2 regions of the Amycolatopsis japonica genome follow, and region 2 is predicted to be linked to the other one. Evidence: riboswitches for the same ligand, from Rfam matches in the RefSeq annotation. Region 2 holds a riboswitch; the other holds the start of a gene.

Region 1 (10,293 bases), 2.5 Mb from region 2:
CGGCGAGTTCGTTGGTTGACGGCACGCGTTCCCCCTCGGCCAGGCTTCCCTCGGCGATGTCGTCGGCGATCTGTTCGGCGATCTGCACGAACAGGGGTGTTCCTTCGTCGAGCACGACACCTCCGTCCCCAGTCTTCGAGCACCCTCTCGGGGTGCGGTGGTTCATTACTGGACTAAGTAACCCATGAACCACCCCTTCGGCGCAAGTGGCTTCCGCCGTGCGCACTACTGTGCAATGCGTGGTACCTTCTGTTGCGTAAGACTGGGAGGGACGCGACTGTGGAGATCAGTCAGCTACTCAAAGGCGTGCTGGACCTCGCCGTTCTCGCGGTGCTTCGCGGAGAGGACGGCTACGGCTACGACGTGCTCCGAAGACTCCGTATCGCGGGGTTGCAGGAAGTGGGCGACGCTTCGGTGTACGGGACGCTTCGGCGGCTGTACAAGGCAGGCCTGCTGACGTCCTATGTGGTGCCGAGTGAGGAAGGCCCGCACCGCAAGTACTACAGCCTCAACGAGCCGGGTCGTCAGCGCCTCGAAGAGTCGGGGCAGACCTGGCGGACTTTCGCCACGACAATGAACAGCCTGTTGGGAGAGGCAGCATGAGCACGCAGAATCCGACCGCCGTGCGGGTGTATCTGGCGAGGGTCAGGAGCGCGCTCGCCGACCTGCCCGAGAGCGAAGTCGAGGAGATCCTCGAAGACGTCCGGCCGCATCTCGCCGAGATGGAGGCGGAACTGGGGGAGAACCCCAAGGTCGACGCCTTGATCGAGCGGTTGGGGAGCCCGGAAGGCTATGCCGCCGAATTGCGGGCGTCCGGCGGCTATCCGCCGCGTCCGCCCGACGCGGGCGGCAAGACCACCGTGCTGAAGGTCAAGACCGGGATCGGCGGGGCGCGGTTCGCGTTCTGGGGCTTGGTGTTCTCAGTCGGCGGCTTCGCGTTGTTCGGTTTCGCGGCCGCGGTGTGGGTGCGGGTGGAACCGTTGCTGGGCCTGCTTTTCGTCGCGCCCGTGCTCGCGATCAGCGTCGCCTACGTGGTGCGGAAGGGGGTCGCCCCGATCGTCGAGCTGCCCGAGGTGGTCAAGCTCCGCGAGATCGCGACGTCGTTCCAGAACAACCGGAACAGCAAGGGGGTCAACTACTTCCGCACACTCAAGCCGGCGTGGTGGGTGCTGTGCGCGGCGGTGCTGGTCATCTTCGGCCTGCTGCTCGTGCTGCGCGACACCGAGGCCGTGCTGTTGCTGCCGCTGATGCTGCTGGCCGCCGTCGCGGTGGTCTGGGCGGGGCCGAAGCTGAAGACCGACCGGCGGCTGCTGTGGCTGGCCGTGCCGATCTCGGCGTTCGTCATCGGCAGCATGCTCGGCGGGGCGGGCGCGGCGGTCGATCTGATCGCGAAGCGGTCCTATGGCGGCGGTTCCTACAACAGCCCCTATGGGCCGAGCTACAACGACAGCTACGGGAACCCGCAGCTGACGTACGGCAGCCAGGACGTGGAGAACATCTACGCGTTCGACGCCGAAGGCAAACCGCTGACCGAGATCTACCTCTACGACGAGAACGGCCGCCCGCTCAGCACGACCCGGTACGCCTGCGAGCAGAGCACGGGCGAGAAGCGGAAGATCGGCGACGACAACCGCTATCCGCGGCCGCGGCTCGAGCGGGGAGTCCGGGACAACGACGGAAACCTCAACGGCTACAACGGTTACCGCAGCTACTGTCTGGAAAGGACGGACGTGCCGTTCAGCGCGGCGATCCCGAAGATCACCCCGGCGCCGCCTTCCACGACCGCCCAGGCGCCGCCGTCTTCCCCGGCGCCGCCGTCGAACTCCACCCAGCCGACGCGCTAGGTGGCCCGGGTGGAGGCGGACGTCGGGGGCCGCCTCCATCCGCGCTTCGTCCTCTGGATGCGGTGGTTCGCGATGCCAACGATCGCATTCAGAGGACGAAACGCGGCGCCTCGTGGGGTGAGGCTCAGTGGTTGAACGCGCTCCTGGCGGCCAGGTCGGCCAGCAGGGCGCGGCCCTTCTCGGCGTTGCGCGGCTGGGCCAGGACGTCGTAACGCCGGGCGACCAGCTGGCTCTGCGAGATGAACCCTCGCTTGTTCTTCGACGACGCGTACCCCAGCGCGCCGAACAGCAGGTTGAACCCGATACCGCCGACCAGGCCGACGATGATCGGCACCAGCCCGGCGCCCGGGTTCAGCAGGCTCAGCACGAGTCCGAGGAACACACCGAACATCGCGCCGGACAGCGCCGAGCTGGTCAGCACCTTGCTCCAGCCCATGCGTCCGGCGATGCGCTCCACCAGGATCGGCTCGACACCGACGATCGTGACGTCCGTGATCGGGAAGTCCGTTCCCGCGAGGTGGTCGACGGCACGCTGCGCTTCGGAGTAGGACTCGTAGGAGCCGATCGGCCACCCGCTGGGCAGCGTCGGGAGCTGAGCCCGCCCCTGGGGCTCGGTGAACGTGGTCTGCTGCGTGAATGCCTGTGTCATTCCTTCTCACCTCTCTTGATCCGTACAACGTCCCGGATGCGCGGATCTCCTCCCGGTGCGGCGGGATTCACAGCATCTTCTCAGCCGGGCATCACAGACAATCCGCCCAGGGATCAACTACGGTGAGCAATGGATAGCGAACTAGACCATTGACCGAGTTGACCGGGTCGGGTCGACCCGGTAGGAAGAAGCCGCAAAGGTACCGCTTCGAACCTTTAGGTGAGGCTGATGGCGAACAGGCGCGGCATGCTCACGCTGGATCGGCTCCGGGAACTGGTCGAGGACGGCACCGTCGACACGGTGCTGGTGGCGATCACCGACATGCAGGGCAGGCTGCAGGGCAAACGCTGCGCCGCCGAGTACTTCCTCAACGAGGTCGTCGAGCACGCCACCGAAGCGTGCAACTACCTCCTCGCCGTCGACGTGGACATGAACACCGTCGACGGCTACGCGATGTCGTCCTGGGAGACCGGCTACGGCGACTTCGTCATGCGCCCGGACTTCGACACGCTGCGCCTGCTTCCGTGGCAGGAGGGCACCGCGCTGGTCCTCGCCGACCTCGAACGGGTGCAGGGCGGCGCGGTGGCCCCCTCGCCCCGCCAGATCCTGCGCGGCCAGCTCGACAGGCTCGCCGAGCGCGGTCTCGCCGCCTACGTCGGCACCGAGCTGGAGTTCATCGTCTTCGACGACACCTTCGAATCGGCCTGGGACAAGCGCTATCAGGACCTTCGCCCGGCCAACCAGTACAACGTCGACTACTCGATGCTCGGCACCGCCCGGATCGAACCGCTGCTGCGCCGTATCCGCAACGACATGGGCGGAGCGGGGCTGTACGTCGAGTCCGCCAAGGGCGAATGCAATCCGGGCCAGCACGAGATCGCGTTCCGCTACGCCGACGCGCTGACCACCTGCGACAACCACAGCGTCTACAAGACCGGGTCCAAGGAGATCGCCGCGCAGGAAGGCAAAAGCCTCACGTTCATGGCGAAGTACAACGAACGCGAGGGCAACTCCTGTCACATCCACATCAGCTTGCGCTCGGCCGCGGGCGAGCCCGTCCTGGCAGGTGACGGTCCTGGCGGATTCTCGCCGCTGATGGAGCATTTCCTCGCCGGTCAGCTGGCCGGACTGCGTGAGCTGACCTACTTCTTCGCGCCGAACATCAACTCCTACAAGCGGTTCGTGCCCGGGAGCTTCGCACCGACGGCCGTCGCGTGGGGTACGGACAACCGCACGTGCGCGCTCCGCGTCGTCGGACACGGGGATTCGCTGCGCACGGAGAACCGCGTGCCCGGCGGCGACGTGAACCCGTACCTCGCGGTGGCCGCGCTGATCGCGGCGGGGCTGCACGGTATCGAGAACGAACTGGAGCTGGAGCCGGAGTTCCACGGCAACGCCTACGGTTCCGCCAAGCCGACCGTGCCGACCACGCTGCGGGACGCGGCGGCGCTGCTGGACGGGAGTGAACTCGCGAGGTCCGCGTTCGGGGACGAGGTCGTCGACCACTACCTGAACGCGGCGAAGGTCGAGCTCACCGCGTACGACGCCGCCGTCACCGACTGGGAGAGGATCCGTGGCTTCGAACGGCTCTGAACCCCTGATCGGGCTGACGTCCTATCTGGAGCCCGCGAAGTTCCTGGTGTGGGAGACCGAAGCGGCGCTGCTCCACCGGGTCTACGTCGACGGGATCGTCGCGGCGGGCGGGATCCCGGTCCTGCTGCCACCGGTGAGCGAGGCACACGATCGGCTGATCTCCGCCGTGGACGGTCTCGTGCTGGTCGGCGGCGCGGATGTCGACCCGGCACGTTACGGCCAGGAGCAGCACGCGACGACGTACACGAGGCCGAACCGGGACGCGTTCGAGTTCGGCCTGCTGCGGTCCGCTTTGGACAGTGGGAAACCGGTGCTCGGCGTGTGCCGCGGGCTGCAGGTGCTCAGCGTCGCGCTGGGCGGCACGCTCGTCCAGCATCTGCCGGAGACGGTGGACAATGCGGATCACCAGCCCTCGCCGGGGATCTTCGGCACCACTACGGTGACGCTTGCCGAGGGCAGCCGCGTCGCGTCGATCCTCGGCGCCGAGACCAAGGTGCCGTGTTACCACCATCAGGCGATCGACAAGCTCGGTGACGGGCTGGTCCCGGCCGGCTGGGCCGCCGACGGGACCATCGAGGCGGCCGAACTGCCCGGCGACGGGTTCGTACTCGGCGTCCAATGGCATCCCGAACAGAATCCCGACGACATCAGGCTTTTCGAAGCGCTGGTGAAAGCTGCGAAGGAGCGCGAATGACCACGTTCGAGGTGATCAACCCCGCCACCGAGGAGGTGGTGAGGTCGGTCGAACCGACCTCGGCCGAGGAGACCGACGCGGCCATCGCCCGCGCGCACGCGGCGTTCCCCGCCTGGCGCGCGGTGGCCCCCGGCGACCGGGCGCGGCTGCTGCGCCGGTTCGCCGACGCCGTCGACGCCGACATCGAGCACCTCGCCGCGCTGGAGGTCGCCAACGCCGGCCACACGATCGGCAACGCGCGCTGGGAGGCGGGCAACGTCCGCGACGTGCTGACGTACTACTCGGCATCGCCCGAACGGCTGAGCGGCAAGCAGATCCCGGTGCCCGGTGGCGTGAACATGACGTTCCACGAGCCGCTGGGCGTGGTCGGGGTGATCGTGCCGTGGAACTTCCCGATGCCCATCGCTGGCTGGGGGTTCGCGCCGGCGCTCGCCGCCGGGAACACCGTCGTGCTCAAACCCGCCGAGCTCACCCCGCTCACCGCGATCCGCCTCGGCGAACTCGCCCGCGAGGCGGGGATCCCCGAAGACGTCTTCCAGGTGCTTCCCGGCAAGGGATCCGTGGTGGGGCAGCGTTTCGTGGACCATCCGGCGGTGCGGAAGGTGGTGTTCACCGGCTCCACCGAGGTCGGCAAGCAGATCATGGCGGGCTGCGCCGCGCAGGTGAAGCGGGTGACCCTGGAACTCGGCGGCAAGAACGCGAACATCGTGTTCGCCGACGCCGACTTGGAGAAGGCCGCGGCCACCGCGCCGTACGGCGTCTTCGACAACGCCGGGCAGGACTGCTGCGCGCGGTCGCTGATCCTGGTGCAGTCGAGCGTGTACGAGAAGTTCATGGAGCTGCTGGAACCCGCCGTGAACGGTGTCGTCGTCGGGGATCCGCGGCTGGAGGTCACCGAGATGGGCCCGCTGATCTCGGCGGGGCATCACGCGAAGGTGTCGTCCTATGTGGACGATTCCGCGCCGGTCGCCTTCCGGGGCAACGCGCCCGTCGGCCCCGGGTACTGGTTCGCGCCGACCGTCGTCACCCCGCCGGATCTGCGGCATCCGCTGGCCTCGGACGAGATCTTCGGCCCGGTCGTCGCGGTGGTCCCGTTCGACGGGGAGTCGGACGCGGTGACCATGGCGAACCAGACCGAATACGGGCTGTCCGGCTCGATCTGGACCCGCGACGTCGGCCGCGCCTTCCGCGTCGCGCGCGGCGTCGAAGCCGGGAACCTGTCGGTCAACTCGCATTCGTCCGTCCGGTACTGGACGCCGTTCGGCGGATTCAAGCAGTCCGGGCTGGGCCGTGAGCTGGGTCCGGACGCCGTCGACGCCTTCACCGAGACCAAAAACGTCTTCATCAGCACGGAGGAATAGGAATGGTTCAGCGTTTCGAAGGCCGCGTCGCCGTCATCACCGGCGGCAGCAGCGGGATCGGCCTCGCCACCGCGCGGCGGCTGGCGAGCGAAGGCGCGAAGGTCGTCATCGGCGACATCTCCGCCGAGGCGGGCAAGGCCGCGGCCGATGAGGTCGGCGGCCTGTTCGTGCAGGCCGACGTCACCGACGCCGAGCAGGTCGAGGCCCTGTTCCAGACCACTGTGGACACCTTCGGCTCGGTCGACGTCGCGTTCAACAACGCCGGTATCTCCCCGCCCGAGGACGATTCGATCCTCACCACGGGCATCGACGCGTGGGAGAAGGTGCAGAAGGTCAACCTGACGTCGGTGTACCTGTGCTGCAAGGCGGTCCTGCCGCATATGCAGCGGCAGGGGAAGGGCTCGATCATCAACACGGCGTCGTTCGTCGCGGTGATGGGCGCGGCGACGTCGCAGATCTCGTACACCGCGTCCAAGGGCGGGGTGCTGGCGATGAGCCGGGAACTGGGCGTGCAGTTCGCGCGGGAGAACATCCGGGTGAACGCGCTGTGCCCGGGTCCGGTGAACACGCCGCTGCTCAAGGAACTGTTCGCGAAGGACCCCGAGCGGGCCGCGCGGCGGCTGGTGCACGTGCCGGTCGGTCGGTTCGCGGAGCCGGAGGAGATCGCGGGCGCGGTCGCGTTCCTGGCGAGCGACGACGCCTCGTTCATCACCGCTTCGCAGTTCCTGGTGGACGGCGGCATCTCGGGCGCCTACGTCACGCCGCTCTGACCCCGGGCCCGCGTTTAGTCCTCTAAATGCGGTGAGGTCTGTCCGTGAAGGCCTCCTTGAGAGACCCAGAGTCCCTCAAGGAGGCCTTCACGGCCTCCGGGCCGGCCGTCGCGCCCGGGTAGGGGGCCGAAGGACGCTTTCCCCTCGTCTCATGCGGTGAAGGGCCCTTTCACCCCCGGGCTCTGCCGCGCCCCGGCGCATTTCGTCCTCTGAATGCGGTGAGGTACATGAAGGCCCCCTTCCTTGCGCCTATGTACAGGAAGGGGGCCTTCATGTACTCGGGCCGACCGTCGCGCCCGGGCCGGGGGCCGAAGGACGCTTTCCCCTCGTCTCATGCGGTGAAGGGCCCCTTCACCCCGGGCCCTGCCGCGCCCCGGCGCGTTTAGTCCTCTGAATGTGGGCCGTAACTCGCGTGATCGGGGCCGGAACTCGCGTGCTTGGAGCCGGAACTCGCAAGTGACGTGGTCGGTGGGAAGTAGACGCGCGCTGAACAGGCCAGGTACGGTGTGCGCACAACTGCAGATCGGGCCGTCGAGCTGGAGCGGGAGAGCCCCCACGAACGTGGTGGGGCACCGAAGGAGCAAACTCCCCGGAATCTCTCAGGTACCCACTACCGCTTCACGCGAGGCCACTCTGGAAAGCAGGCGCGCAAGTGCGCCTCACCCAAGGTGAAAGCCACCCTCATCGGTGGTGAAACTCTCAGGTGCCATGACAGAGGGGGAGTTCCCAGCGCACCGGTCTATCCGGCGCCTGACCCAAGGAGCTCCCTTGACCAGTACGTCCTTCGACGACCGGCACATCGGCCCCTCGGAGTCCGAGCAGGCCAAGATGCTCGCCGAGGTCGGCTTCGGCAGTCTCGATGCCCTGGTGCAGGCCGCGGTGCCGTCCGCGATCCGCGTCACCCGCGACCTCGACCTTCCCCCCGCCGCGTCCGAAGAGGACGCCATCGCCGAGCTTCGCGCGCTCGCCGCGCTCAACAAGCCGATGACGCAGATGATCGGCCTCGGCTTCCACGACACGGTCACCCCGGCGGTCATCCGCCGCAACGTGCTGGAGAACCCGGCCTGGTACACGGCGTACACGCCGTATCAGCCGGAGATCTCGCAGGGCCGTCTCGAAGCCCTCCTCAACTTCCAGACCATGGTCTCCGAGCTGGCCGGTCTCGCCACCGCGAACGCCTCCCTGCTCGACGAGTCCACCGCAGTCGCCGAGGCCGTCATGCTGATGCGCCGCGCGTCGAAGGCGAAGTCGAACAAGGTCGTCCTCGACGCCGAGTGCCTACCGCAGACCATCGCCGTCGTCCGCACCCGCGCCGAGGCCATGGGCGTCGAGGTCGAGGTCCGCGACCTGCTCACCGGCCTGCCGGAGGAGTTCTTCGGCGTCGTCGTCCAGTACCCGGGCGCTTCCGGCGTGCTGCGCGGCGCGGGCTTTTACTCCGCCATCTCCGAGACCGCGAAGGCCGCCGGCGCGCTGTACACCGTCGCCGCCGACCTGCTCGCCCTCACCCTGATCACCGCGCCGGGTGAGTTCGGCGCCGACATCGCCGCCGGTTCCACCCAGCGCTTCGGCGTCCCGCTCGGCTACGGCGGCCCGCACGCCGGGTTCATGGCCGTCCGCGCCGGGCTCGAGCGCTCGCTCCCGGGTCGCCTGGTCGGCGTCTCGGTCGACGCCGACGGCAACCCCGCGTACCGCCTCGCCCTGCAGACCCGCGAGCAGCACATCCGCCGCGAGAAGGCCACCTCCAACATCTGTACCGCGCAGGTCCTGCCCGCCGTGCTCGCCGCGATGTACGCGGTCTACCACGGTCCGGACGGCCTCAAGCGCATCGCGACCCGCGTCCACGAACTCGCCGCCGGACTGGCGGGAGCCCTCCGCGAGGGCGGCGTCGAGGTCGTCCACGAGGGCTTCTTCGACACGGTCCTCGCCCGCATGCCCGGACAGGCCGAAGCGGTCGTCGCGGTCGCGCGCGAGAACGGGATCAACCTCGGCCCGGTCGACGCCGACCACGTCCGCATCGCGGTCGACGAGGTCACCACGCCCGCGATCATCGCCAAGGTGCTCAACGCGTTCGGCGTCGACACCCCCGCGGCCGACGCCCAGGCCCTGCCCGCCGGTCTCGGCCGCCAGAGCGAGTACCTCACCCACGAGGTCTTCCACTCACACCGCTCCGAGACCGCGATGCTGCGCTACCTGCGGAGCCTTTCGGACCTCGACTACGCGCTCGACCGCGGCATGATCCCGCTCGGCTCCTGCACGATGAAGCTCAACGCCACCACGGAGATGGAGCCGATCAGCTGGCGCGAGTTCGCGGGGATCCACCCGTTCGCGCCCGCCGACCAGGCCGAGGGCTACCACACCCTGGTCGAGCAGCTGTCGGGCTGGCTGGCCGAGGTCACCGGCTACGACAAGGTGTCGCTGCAGCCGAACGCCGGCAGCCAGGGCGAGCTCGCCGGTCTGCTCGCGATCCGCGCGTACCACCACGCCAACGGCCAGACCGAACGCGAGGTCTGCCTGATCCCGTCGTCCGCGCACGGCACGAACGCCGCCTCCGCGGTGATGGCCGGGATGCGCGTCGTCGTGGTCAAGTGCACCGACGAGGGCAACGTCGACCTCGAAGACCTGCGGGCCAAGGTCGAGGCCAACCGCGACACGCTGTCCGCGATCATGGTCACGTACCCGTCCACGCACGGCGTGTACGAGAACGGCATCGACGAGCTGGCCAAGATCGTCCACGACGCGGGCGGCCAGGTCTACGTCGACGGCGCGAACCTCAACGCGCTGCTCGGGCTCGCCAAGCCGGGTGAGTTCGGCGGCGACGTCTCGCACCTGAACCTGCACAAGACCTTCTGCATCCCGCACGGCGGCGGCGGCCCCGGCGTCGGCCCGGTCGCGGTCCGCGCGCACCTCGCGCCGTACCTGCCGAACCACCCGCTGCTGGAGAAGGCCGGTCCCGAAACCGGGGTCGGCCCGATCAGCGCCGCCCCGTACGGCTCGGCGTCGATCCTGCCGATCTCGTGGGCGTACGTCCGCATGATGGGCGCGGGCGGGCTCACCGCCGCGACGCAGGTCGCCGTGCTCGCCGCGAACTACGTGGCCAAGCGCCTCAACCAGCACTACCCGGTGCTCTACACCGGACAGGACGGCCTGGTCGCGCACGAGTGCATCCTCGACCTGCGCGGGCTCACCAAGGAGACCGGCGTCAGCGTCGACGACGTCGCGAAGCGCCTGATCGACTATGGCTTCCACGCCCCGACCATGTCCTTCCCGGTCGCGGGCACGCTGATGGTCGAGCCGACCGAATCCGAGGACCTCGGCGAGATCGACCGCTTCATCGCGGCGATGATCGCCATCCGCGCGGAGATCGACGCCGTCGCGCAGGGCA
Region 2 (10,293 bases):
GTGCATCCAGGCGTAGTCGCGGCCGTCGAGCCCGCCGGGGAAGGCCTTCCCGATGTCGGCGAGGGTGAGGAAGCCGTCGACGAGCGGGTCGAGAACGCTGAACGCGCGATCGCCCCTCGCGACCGGCCCCGACGTGTCGAGCAGTCGCGGGTAATAGGGGCGGAGCCACCGATGCCGTTCGGTGAAGCCGTCCAGCGCGCGCAACGCCTCCCATTCGGCGTGGATCAACGGGTTGAGCGCCGGATCGCGGACGAGTTTGACCAGATGCGGGCCGGTGGTCCGGTATGTCGTGGCGACGCTGCCCACCGCGTGCGGCGCCGCGAGGGTGTAGGCCGACGTCGCCGTGGTGACCGTCTGCCGCCGGGCCCGCTTCCACTCGTCGTGGAGGCGGTTGAGCGTGGCTGCCGCGCGGTGGGCCCGCGCGTCGCCGGGGTTGCGGTCGGGATGGAGCACGGCCGCCAGTTCGCGGTAGCGATGGCGGGCGAACAGCGCGGCCGGGTCGGCCGCGTCCTCGACCGCCTTCATGGCGTCTTCCCTGGTGAGCATAGTTTGAGTCTAGACGACTCTTACCTCGGTCGGCAAGGGGGTGGGTACAAATCCCGTGCCGCTCCGTCGCTTTGGCGAATAGCCTGGAACGGCCGAGAAGAAGGGACTTTCTTGTCAGGTGAACCGGGGAATTCCAGGGTTCCGTTGCGAGTGCTGCTGGGTGGGATCCCGCTCGTTTTCCTGTTGTGGGTGACCGGGGGAGCCCTCGGTGACCGCGTGCGTGAACTGAACACCGGAGAGGACGTCACGGTCACCGCCGTCTCCGGATGTGTCGAGGAAGGGCCGCCGATGAGCGGCCGGTTTCCCTACTGTGAGGCCGGGTGGCGGTTCGACGACGGGCGCACCGGACAGGGGAAGGTCGACGGTGAAAGGATCGCGGAGGGCGACAGGATCTTCGCCGGTGACGGATTCGCCTACCGGTCGAAGACCTCGCGGGTCTTGAGCCTGGCGATGGTCGCGGTGGCAGGCCTGGTCTTGCTGGGAATGCTGATCGGGCTCGGTGTCCTGTACCGGAAGACCCGGACCCGGCGGCGTCGCGGGAAGTGACGCCGCCGGCCGTGCTCAGTTCCGGGTGGCTTCGATCTGCCGCTCGTCCTCGGTCGAACAACTCGTCACCGGGTCGTTCGGCCCGCTGCCGCAGGTCCAGGCCCCGACCACGACCGGACCCGGACCCTGCGGTGACGTCGCTTCGGCGGGGGTCAGCTTGGCGAAGTAGTCCTTGAGCACCTGCGTCGCTTCGGCACAGTCGGTCTTCCCTCGGACGACGACCTTGTTCTTCGCGCCTTGGTATCCGGCGACCTCTCCGCACGGCGATCCGGCGAGGGCCTGGTCGGCGGCGGCGGGGGAGGACGGGGGCGGTGCGGCCGCGGGCGCGGGATCGGCGCCGCAGCCGCTCAGCAGGACGACGGCGAACGCGGCGGGAAGCACGGCGAGGCTCTTCATGGGCCCTTCTTCTCGGGATGGTTCATTCGACGGGGACGACGGCGGCGAACACGTTCTGCTCGCCCTTGCCGCAACTGGTACCGCCTTGGGCGGCGGGGGCGCCGGAGACGCACAGCCAGCCGGCCACGGTCTCGCTGACCGGCTCGTCCGAGCCCGCGGACTGACGGCCGGCGATCCTCTTGTGGAACGCGTCGACGATCCCGGTCGCCTCCGCGCAGGAGACGCCGGGTCCGTTGAGCACCTGCAAGGTCAGCCCGCTCGCCGCGGTCACCGTTCCACAGGAACCCTGTACCGGTTCAGCGGGTTTCGGTTTCGGGGCGGGAGTCGGGGCGACGGACGGACTCGGCGCGGTTTGCGACGGGATCGGCGGTACCGAAACGCTGGATGCGCTCGTGGGGATCGCGGGCGATGAGACCGGCGTCGAAGTGACAGGCGGTGGCGGCGCTTCGCCCGAACAGGCGGCGAGCGATCCGGCGACGGCGCAGACCGCGAACAGGCGCCGCCACGTTCCCGTGGTCGTCGAGACGGGCAAGGCGATCCTTTCGTCGGCCGGTCGTGGCCGGCCCATTCTGACCCGGCCGGGCCCGATGCCGTGGCATTGAGCCACGTTCGGTTCGCGGGAGGCTATCGCGGCCCCGCCGCCGCGATACGCGAGGACCGCCCAATCACTGTCCACTGTGGACAATTAATATGCCGTTCACGGCGCGGCAACACCCTGCTGTCGTCGCGAACCGATCGGACGAATCCGGCGCCGAGCCGTTAACGCGCGGCCCCGTTCTGCCGAAAAGACAAGTAGCGCTCCGGCGTGTCCCAGTCCCCGTCACCGAAACCGTGAGAGCGATGAAGACCGACGAACAGACCGACCCCGCGTCACCCCAGGCCACCGCACCGGCGAGCACGGAGCTTCCCCCGACGGCCCCGTGCACCGTCGTCTGGTGTGGCGGCCGCCCGTACGTCCTGGAGAACTCGGCGGGCCACCATCGCTGGATGGGCACTGACCACCGAGGCAGGCCCGTGGCGCTGACCAGCGCGGACCTGCAACGCCGCGGCTGGACGCACACCCGGGCCAGCTGACGCGGGAGGACCTGCCGCCGCTGGCTAGGCTGAGCGGGTGAGTACGCCCCCCGAACCGAGCGTGACCAGCGAAGAGCCTTCCCTGCTGCGGCAGGCCCTGAACGTCCCCAACATGCTTTCCATCCTCCGGCTCGCCGGAGTGCCGGTCTTCCTGTGGCTGCTCCTCGGCCCGAAGGAGGACGGCTGGGCGCTCGCGCTGCTCGTGTTCAGCGCGCTCACCGACTGGCTCGACGGCAAACTGGCCCGCTGGCTCAACCAGATGTCGCGGCTCGGGCAGCTGCTCGACCCCGCCGCCGACCGGCTCTACATCCTCGCGACCCTCATCGCCTTCCTGATCCGCGACATCATCCCGTGGTGGCTGGTGGTCCCGCTGGTCGTCCGGGAGGCCGTCCTCGGCGTCTGCGTCCTGCTGCTGCGGCGCCGGGGGTTCGCCCCGCCGGAGGTCACCTACATCGGCAAGGGCGCCACCTTCGTGCTGATGTACGCCTTCCCGTTCCTGCTGCTCACCCAGGGCGGCTCCGACATCGCCGCGATCGCCCGGCCGATCGGCTACGCCTTCACGGCATGGGGTGCTGTCCTGTACGTCTATTCAGGCGTGCTGTACGTCGTCCAGACCGTTCGGGCGTTGCGCTCGGCCGCTCCCGGCGTGTCGCGGGAGGCGCCGGGCGCGTGACCCGGCGGGATGCGAAACTTCGCGCGTCGGTTTCGAGTGAGGGCATCAGAAAGGGGAGCGGCGTTGTCCACTCCAGAAGAACTGCGGTACACCGAGGAGCACGAGTGGGTCTCCGTGCGCGACGGCGGGCTCGTGCGTGTGGGCATCACGGAGTACGCCCAGGACCAGCTCGGTGACGTGGTGTTCGTCGAACTGCCCGAGGTCGGCAAGCAGGTCGGCTCGGGCGACGCGTTCGGCGAGGTCGAGTCGACCAAGAGCGTCTCGGAGCTGTTCGCCCCGCTCGACGGCGAGGTGGTCGCGGTCAACGACGCGGTGACCGAATCGCCCGAGCTGATCAACAGCGACCCGTACGGCGAAGGCTGGCTGATCGAGCTCCGTCTCGACGACGCGAGCTCGGTGGAATCCCTGCTGGAGGCCGAGGCGTACCAGGCGCTGATCAAGGAATAGCCGCAGGCCGTGGCCCTTCGGGAAGAGTAGGGGGAGCCGCGGGCCGGAGATTCGATCAGGCACGGTACGTTTGACCTCCACACGTTCTTGAGTAGTGGCAACACACATGCGTTAGGAGAGCTCAGGTGAGCACGAACGACGGGCCCGGCGTTCCCCCGGAGCAGTCTCCGGAGCGGACTTCTGTCTTCCGGGCCGACTTCCTGGCCGACGTCGAAGGCACTGAGGCTCCTCCGGCTGCCGAGGCCCCCGTCCAGGGTGTGGACGCGCTGCCCGCGGGTTCCGCGCTGCTGGTCGTCAAGCGGGGCCCGAACGCGGGTTCGCGCTTCCTGCTGGACCGCGACACCACCAGCGCGGGACGGCACCCGGACAGCGACATCTTCCTCGACGACGTCACGGTCTCCCGGCGGCACGCCGAGTTCCGCCGTGAGGGCGGCGAGTTCGTCGTCATCGACGTCGGCAGCCTCAACGGCACCTACGTCAACCGCGAGCCGGTCGACCAGGCCGTCCTCGCCGGTGGCGACGAGGTGCAGATCGGCAAGTTCCGCCTGGTCTTCCTGACCGGCCCGGGTTCCGGGGGCCAGGGGGCACGGTGACGGCGGCCGGGCGGCCTGATCGGGATGCGTCGCAGCGCGATGGGTTGAGCATCGGGGCCGTGCTGGCACAGCTGCGCGGCGACTTCCCCGATGTCACCATCTCCAAGATCCGGTTCCTCGAGGCGGAGGGTCTGGTCCAGCCGGGCCGGACCCCGTCGGGGTACCGGCAGTTCGCTCCGGCGGACGTGGAGCGGTTGCGATTCGTCCTGTCCGCCCAGCGGGATCACTACCTTCCGCTGAAGGTCATCAAGGAACAGCTGGACGCGGCGGATCGGGGTGCCGCGCCGGAAGCGGCGATGCCGAGGCTGCCGCGGAAACTCGTTTCACTCGACGCCCCCGGGGAGAACGGCGGACTGCCGTCCCCCGGGGACTTCGAGACCGATCGCGAGATCAGGCTGACCGAGGAAGATCTGCTCCGCCAGGCCGGCATCGACGCCGCCACCCTGGCTGAGCTGCGGCAATACGGTCTGGTGCGCCCAGGCGCGGCGGGGTTCTTCGACCCCGACGCGGTCCTCGTGGCGAAGACCGTGAAAGCGATGACCGAATTCGGTATAGAGCCGAGACATCTGCGTGCCTTCCGGGCCGCGGCCGACCGCGAGGTCGGCCTGCTGGAGCAGATCGTGACCCCGGTGTATCGGCATCGTGACGAGGACGCCCAGGCGAGGGGCGACGAAGTCGTCCGGGAGCTCGCCGCCTTGACCGTGGCGTTGCACACGCTCTTGGTGAAGGCCGGAATACGGGCTGTCACGGGCGGTTGAACGGTTCCAGGGGACCGGGAGCCGTTGCACGGCCACTTGTCAATGCCTGAATGTTCGGCACCCTATGCCGTACCGTGAGAGTCGGGTTTGCCACGGGCGAACCGAGAATGTCGGAGACAGCGAGCACAGCGCTCGGAAGACGGGTAGCGTCGGGACTACCGTCGCTTGGTCGTCGAGACAAGCGTTGCAGCCCGTGCGCACGAGAGGGAGGCGAAGCCCGATGAGCGAGATGCGCGTCGTCGGCGTGCGGGTGGAGCTACCCGCGAATCAGCCGATCTTGTTGCTGCGGGAAACCGAAGGCGAGCGTTACCTGCCGATCTGGATCGGCTCGGTGGAGGCCACCGCCATCGCCTTGGAGCAGCAGGGAGTCCGCCCGGCCCGTCCGCTGACCCATGACCTGCTCAAGGAGGTCATCGGCGCGCTGGGCCGCGAGCTGGAACAGGTCGTCATCACCGACCTGAAGGAAGGCACGTTCTTCGCGGAACTGGTCTTCGACGGGGACATCCGGGTTTCGGCGCGGCCGAGCGATTCGGTGGCGCTGGCGCTGCGGGTGGGGGTGCCCATCCACGCCGTCGACGCGGTGCTGGAGGAAGCGGGCCTCATCATCCCCGACGAGCAGGAGGACGAGGTCGAGAAGTTCCGCGAGTTCCTCGACTCGGTCTCGCCGGAGGACTTCCGCGGCGCGGACACCTGATCCCGAGAACTCGACGAAGGGGCGGCGCCTGATGGTGCCGCCCCTTCTTCGTATGCGTTTAGTCCTCTGAATGCGGGTCAGGCCGCGGTCGCCTTGAGGAACAGGTCCGCCAGCTCCCGGCCGTACCGCTCCAGGTCCAGCTTCGGATCCGCCGCGAACTTCGCCGCGACGCCGTCGATGGCCTGCGCGATCGACAGAGCCATCACGTCCGCCGCGAAGTCGCCGAAAGCGCCTTCCTGCTGGCCCTGGCGCAGCTGACGTTCGAGCCGTCCGGTCCGGAACTCCTCGACGAGCGGCGCCGACATGAACCAGCCCTCGGCGTCCGAGCCGCTCGAAGCCATCTCGACCATGACCCGCACCAGTTCCGGGTACGAGCCGAGGAAGGCGATCTCCGCCTCGATGTAGCCGCGCAGCAGCCCGGCACGGTCGGTCCTGCCCTCGATGCGCTCCTCGAGGAACTTGTCCTTCATCCCGGTCGCGGTGGTGACCACGGCCTGCATCAGGCCGGCCTTGTTGGTGAAGTGGTAGGAGATGATCCGGGTGCTGGACAGCCCGGCCCGCTCCTTGATCTTCGCGAACGACGTCTTGTGGTAGCCGAAGTCGGCGATCGTCGCGATCGCGGCCCCGACGATCTGGGCCCGCCGGGCCGCCTCGGTGACCGAGAGCCCCAGCTCCGCCTGAACCTCTTGCAGGGCAGTTTGGGTGGAGGGATTTACTTGCATGAGTAAAAATTAACACGACTGAGTAAATCCGGCAAGTGTGCGGCCGAACGGGGGACTGTCCTCGACAAGCCTCAAGAAGAGCTTGAGGCCGACCGCGCGTCGCGTTGACCGGTTTGCCGGACGCGCTTACCTTCAATGAAGGTGAATCGCCAAGGTGTGATTCGGATGTCTGGGGCATTCGTCTTGACGAGGAACTCCGGTGCGGACTCCCGTGGGTCCGCGCGGCTTTGTTCGCCGGCCGCCAGGTCGGGCGAGGGGAGGCATGGCGTGGTCGAGGCTGGTAGCCCTCAAGAGCCGCTCGTTCCGGTCGCTGACGGCGAGCAGGGCGAGCTGTTCCCCGACTCTTCCCTCCCGGACGAACTCGTCGGCTACCGCGGCCCGGCCGCCTGCCAGATCGCCGGGATCACCTACCGGCAGCTCGACTACTGGGCCCGTACGAAGCTGGTCGCGCCGAGCATCCGCACGGCACACGGTTCCGGCTCGCAGCGGCTTTACTCGTTCAAGGACATCCTCGTCCTGAAGGTGGTCAAGCGGCTGCTGGACACCGGTGTCTCGCTGCAGAACATCCGCGTCGCGGTCGACCACCTGCGCCTGCGCGGCGTCCGCGACCTCGCCAAGGTCACCCTGTTCTCGGACGGCACCACCGTCTACGAGTGCACCTCGCCCGAAGAGATCGTCGATTTACTCCAGGGCGGGCAGGGTGTCTTCGGCATCGCGGTCAGTGGCGCGATGCAGGAGATCAGCGGCACCATCCACGAGTTCCCGGCCGAACGGGCCGACGGCGGCGTGATCGAAACGGTCACGCCGGACGAGCTCACGCAGCGCCGCAACGCCCGTCGCACCGGCTGATCATGAGGCCGCGCGAGCGGCAGGGTAGGCTCACTTCCGCGGTCGACGAATCCGCGCGGGAGAGACCGAGCCGATAACCGTTGAGCTCGGCGCCGAAGGAGCAAGTCCTCCCCGGAACCTCTCAGGCACCCTGGACCGCGCGGAAGAGACGCCTCTGGAAAGTGGTTCGCCAGGTCACAGCCTGGCGGCCCCGCCGACGGTGCAAGCCCGGCTCAACACTCGGGCGAAACTCTCAGGCGCCCCCTCGGGGGTACGGACAGAGTGGGGAGGGCCAGGACAATCCGTCCCGGCCCCACCCCCGCGTCTTGGGAGGTCCCCGATGGAGCCTGTTTCACTGGTCGCTCTCGAATCCGGAACCCCCTTCGCCGACCGGCACATCGGTCCCGGCGCCGAAGAGCTCGCGCGCATCCTCGACGTCGTCGGCGTCGCCTCCCTCGAAGAGCTCGCGGAGCGGGCCGTCCCCGCGTCGCTGCGGGAGTCCGCGACCCCGCCGGATCTGCCGCCGCCCGCCACCGAGACCGGCGCGCTCGCCGAACTCCGCGCACTGGCCGGGCGCAACCGGCCGATGGTCCAGATGATCGGCCTCGGCTACCACGACACCGTGACCCCGCCGGTGATCCGCCGCAACGTGTTGGAGAGCCCGGCCTGGTACACCGCGTACACGCCGTATCAGCCGGAGATCTCGCAAGGGCGCCTCGAAGCGCTGCTCAACTTCCAGACCATGGTCGCCGATCTGACCGGGTTGCCGATCGCGAACGCGTCCATGCTGGACGAGGCGACCGCCGCGGCCGAGGCGATGACGCTGGTCCGCCGGGCGGGCAAGGCGAAATCGAGCCGGTTCGTGGTCGACGAGGACACCCTCCCGCAGACGATCGAGGTGCTGCGCACCCGCGCCGAACCGCTCGGCATCGACCTGGTGACCGCGGACCTGTCCCAGGGCATCACCGGGCTCGGGCTCGGCGGCGACTTCTTCGGCGTGCTGCTGTCGTATCCGGGCGCGTCGGGGGTCGTCCGCGAATGGGACCACACCGTCGCCGAGGTCAAGGCGCTCGGCGCCGCCGTGGTGATGGCCGCGGATCCGCTCGCGCTGACCCTGCTGCGGTCGCCCGGTGAACTCGGTGCCGACGTCGCGATCGGGTCGACGCAGCGGTTCGGGGTCCCGATGGGCTTCGGCGGACCGCACGCGGCGTACCTCGCCGTCCGGCAGGGGCTCGAACGGCAGCTGCCCGGACGGCTGGTCGGGGTGTCGAAGGACGCCGACGGCGCCCCCGCGTACCGGCTCGCACTGCAGACTCGTGAACAGCACATCCGCCGCGAAAAGGCCACGAGCAACATCTGCACCGCCCAGGTGCTGCTGGCGGTCATCGCGTCGATGTACGCCGTGTACCACGGTCCCGAAGGGCTGCGCGCCATCGCGAACCGCGCGCACCGGATGGCCACGGTGCTCGCGGCGGGCCTCGCCGAAAGCGGTGTCGACGTCGTGCACTGCGAATTCTTCGACACCGTCACGGTTTCCGTCCCGGGCCGCGCGGCGGGGATCGTCGGCACCGCGCGGGAACTCGGGGTCAACCTGAGGCTCGTGGGCTCCGACCACGTCGCCGTCGCCTGCGACGAGACGACCACACGTGAGCATCTTTCCTTGGTGTGGAAGGCGTTCGGCGTCGCGGTGTCCGATGTGGACTCGCTCGACGCGGACACCGCGGACGGCTTCCCGCCGGATCTGCGCCGCACCAGCGACTACCTGACCCATCCGGTCTTCCACGCGCACCGTTCGGAAACGGCGCTGCTCCGGTACCTGAGGTCGTTGTCCGACAAGGACGTCGCGCTCGACCGGAGCATGATCCCGCTGGGCTCCTGCACGATGAAGCTCAACGCCACGGCCGAGATGGAGCCGATCACCTGGCCCGAGTTCGCCGGTCTGCATCCGTTCGCACCCGCCGAGGACGCGGCCGGCCTGCTCACCGTCGTGAAGGATCTGGAGCGCTGGCTCGCCGGGATCACCGGCTACGACGCGGTCTCCCTGCAGCCGAACGCCGGAAGCCAGGGCGAGTTCGCCGGACTGCTGGCCATCCGCGCGTACCACCGCGAACGCGGGAACTCCGCACGTGACGTCTGCCTGATCCCGTCCAGCGCGCACGGGACGAACGCCGCCAGCGCCGTGATGGCCGGAATGCGGGTGGTCGTCGTGAAATGCGACGACGAGGGCAACATCGACCTCGCCCATCTCAAGTCCACTGTGGACGAGCACGCGGACGATCTCGCCGCGATCATGATCACCTATCCCTCCACGCACGGCGTGTACGAGGACACCGTCCGCGAGGTCTGCGCGCTGGTGCACGACGCGGGCGGCCAGGTGTACGTCGACGGCGCGAACCTGAACGCGCTGATCGGGGTGGCGCAGTACGGCAGGTTCGGCGCGGACGTCTCGCATCTCAATCTGCACAAGACCTTCTGCATCCCGCACGGTGGCGGCGGGCCGGGGATCGGGCCGATCGGCGTCCGCGCGCATCTGGCGCCGTACCTGCCGAACCACCCGCTGCAGCCGGACGCGGGCCCGGCCACCGGAGTGGGGCCGATCAGCGCCGCGCCGTGGGGGAGCGCGTCGATCCTCCCGATCTCCTGGGCCTACGTCCGGATGATGGGTGCTGAAGGCCTGAAGCGGGCGACGCTGACCGCGGTCGCGAACGCCAACTACGTCGCCAAGCGTCTCGCCGCGCACTATCCGGTGCTGTACTCCGGTCACGACGGCCTGGTCGCGCACGAATGCATCCTCGATCTCCGCGCGCTCACCAAACGGACCGGCGTCACCGTCGACGACGTCGCCAAGCGGCTGGCCGACTACGGGCTGCACGCGCCGACGATGTCCTTCCCGGTCGCGGGAACGCTCATGGTCGAGCCCACCGAGAGCGAGGATCTCGGTGAACTCGACCGGTTCTGCGATGCGATGATCGCGATCCGCGGCGAGATCGAGAAGGTCGCCGCGGGGGAGTGGCCG

What was found. A riboswitch is a leader RNA that binds a small molecule or an ion and turns the genes downstream of it on or off. The one in region 2 is predicted to bind glycine.
Region 1: it holds a riboswitch for glycine, as region 2 does, so the genes downstream of both, gcvP (aminomethyl-transferring glycine dehydrogenase) here and gcvP (aminomethyl-transferring glycine dehydrogenase) in region 2, are expected to answer to the same signal.

What each region holds. Positions count from the first base shown of each region.
Region 1 is NZ_CP008953.1:1,827,598-1,837,890, forward strand. It holds gene AJAP_RS08970 (GntR family transcriptional regulator) at 1-115, opposite strand, end outside; gene AJAP_RS08975 (PadR family transcriptional regulator) at 280-603, shown strand; gene AJAP_RS08980 (DUF1700 domain-containing protein) at 600-1,844, shown strand; gene AJAP_RS08985 (general stress protein) at 1,969-2,493, opposite strand; gene AJAP_RS08990 (glutamine synthetase family protein) at 2,722-4,086, shown strand; gene AJAP_RS08995 (gamma-glutamyl-gamma-aminobutyrate hydrolase family protein) at 4,067-4,780, shown strand; gene AJAP_RS09000 (aldehyde dehydrogenase family protein) at 4,777-6,141, shown strand; gene AJAP_RS09005 (3-oxoacyl-ACP reductase) at 6,144-6,911, shown strand; glycine riboswitch at 7,444-7,537, shown strand; gene gcvP (aminomethyl-transferring glycine dehydrogenase) at 7,680-10,293, shown strand, end outside.
Region 2 is NZ_CP008953.1:4,345,018-4,355,310, reverse strand. It holds gene AJAP_RS20285 (adenylate cyclase) at 1-546, opposite strand, end outside; gene AJAP_RS20280 (hypothetical protein) at 658-1,092, shown strand; gene AJAP_RS20275 (hypothetical protein) at 1,108-1,488, opposite strand; gene AJAP_RS20270 (hypothetical protein) at 1,511-1,759, opposite strand; gene AJAP_RS20265 (hypothetical protein) at 1,722-2,090, shown strand; gene AJAP_RS20260 (hypothetical protein) at 2,329-2,562, shown strand; gene AJAP_RS20255 (CDP-alcohol phosphatidyltransferase family protein) at 2,600-3,235, shown strand; gene gcvH (glycine cleavage system protein GcvH) at 3,299-3,682, shown strand; gene garA (glycogen accumulation regulator GarA) at 3,808-4,275, shown strand; gene ftsR (transcriptional regulator FtsR) at 4,272-5,033, shown strand; gene AJAP_RS20235 (bifunctional nuclease family protein) at 5,254-5,727, shown strand; gene AJAP_RS20230 (TetR/AcrR family transcriptional regulator) at 5,805-6,449, opposite strand; gene AJAP_RS20225 (MerR family transcriptional regulator) at 6,717-7,298, shown strand; glycine riboswitch at 7,345-7,446, shown strand; gene gcvP (aminomethyl-transferring glycine dehydrogenase) at 7,618-10,293, shown strand, end outside.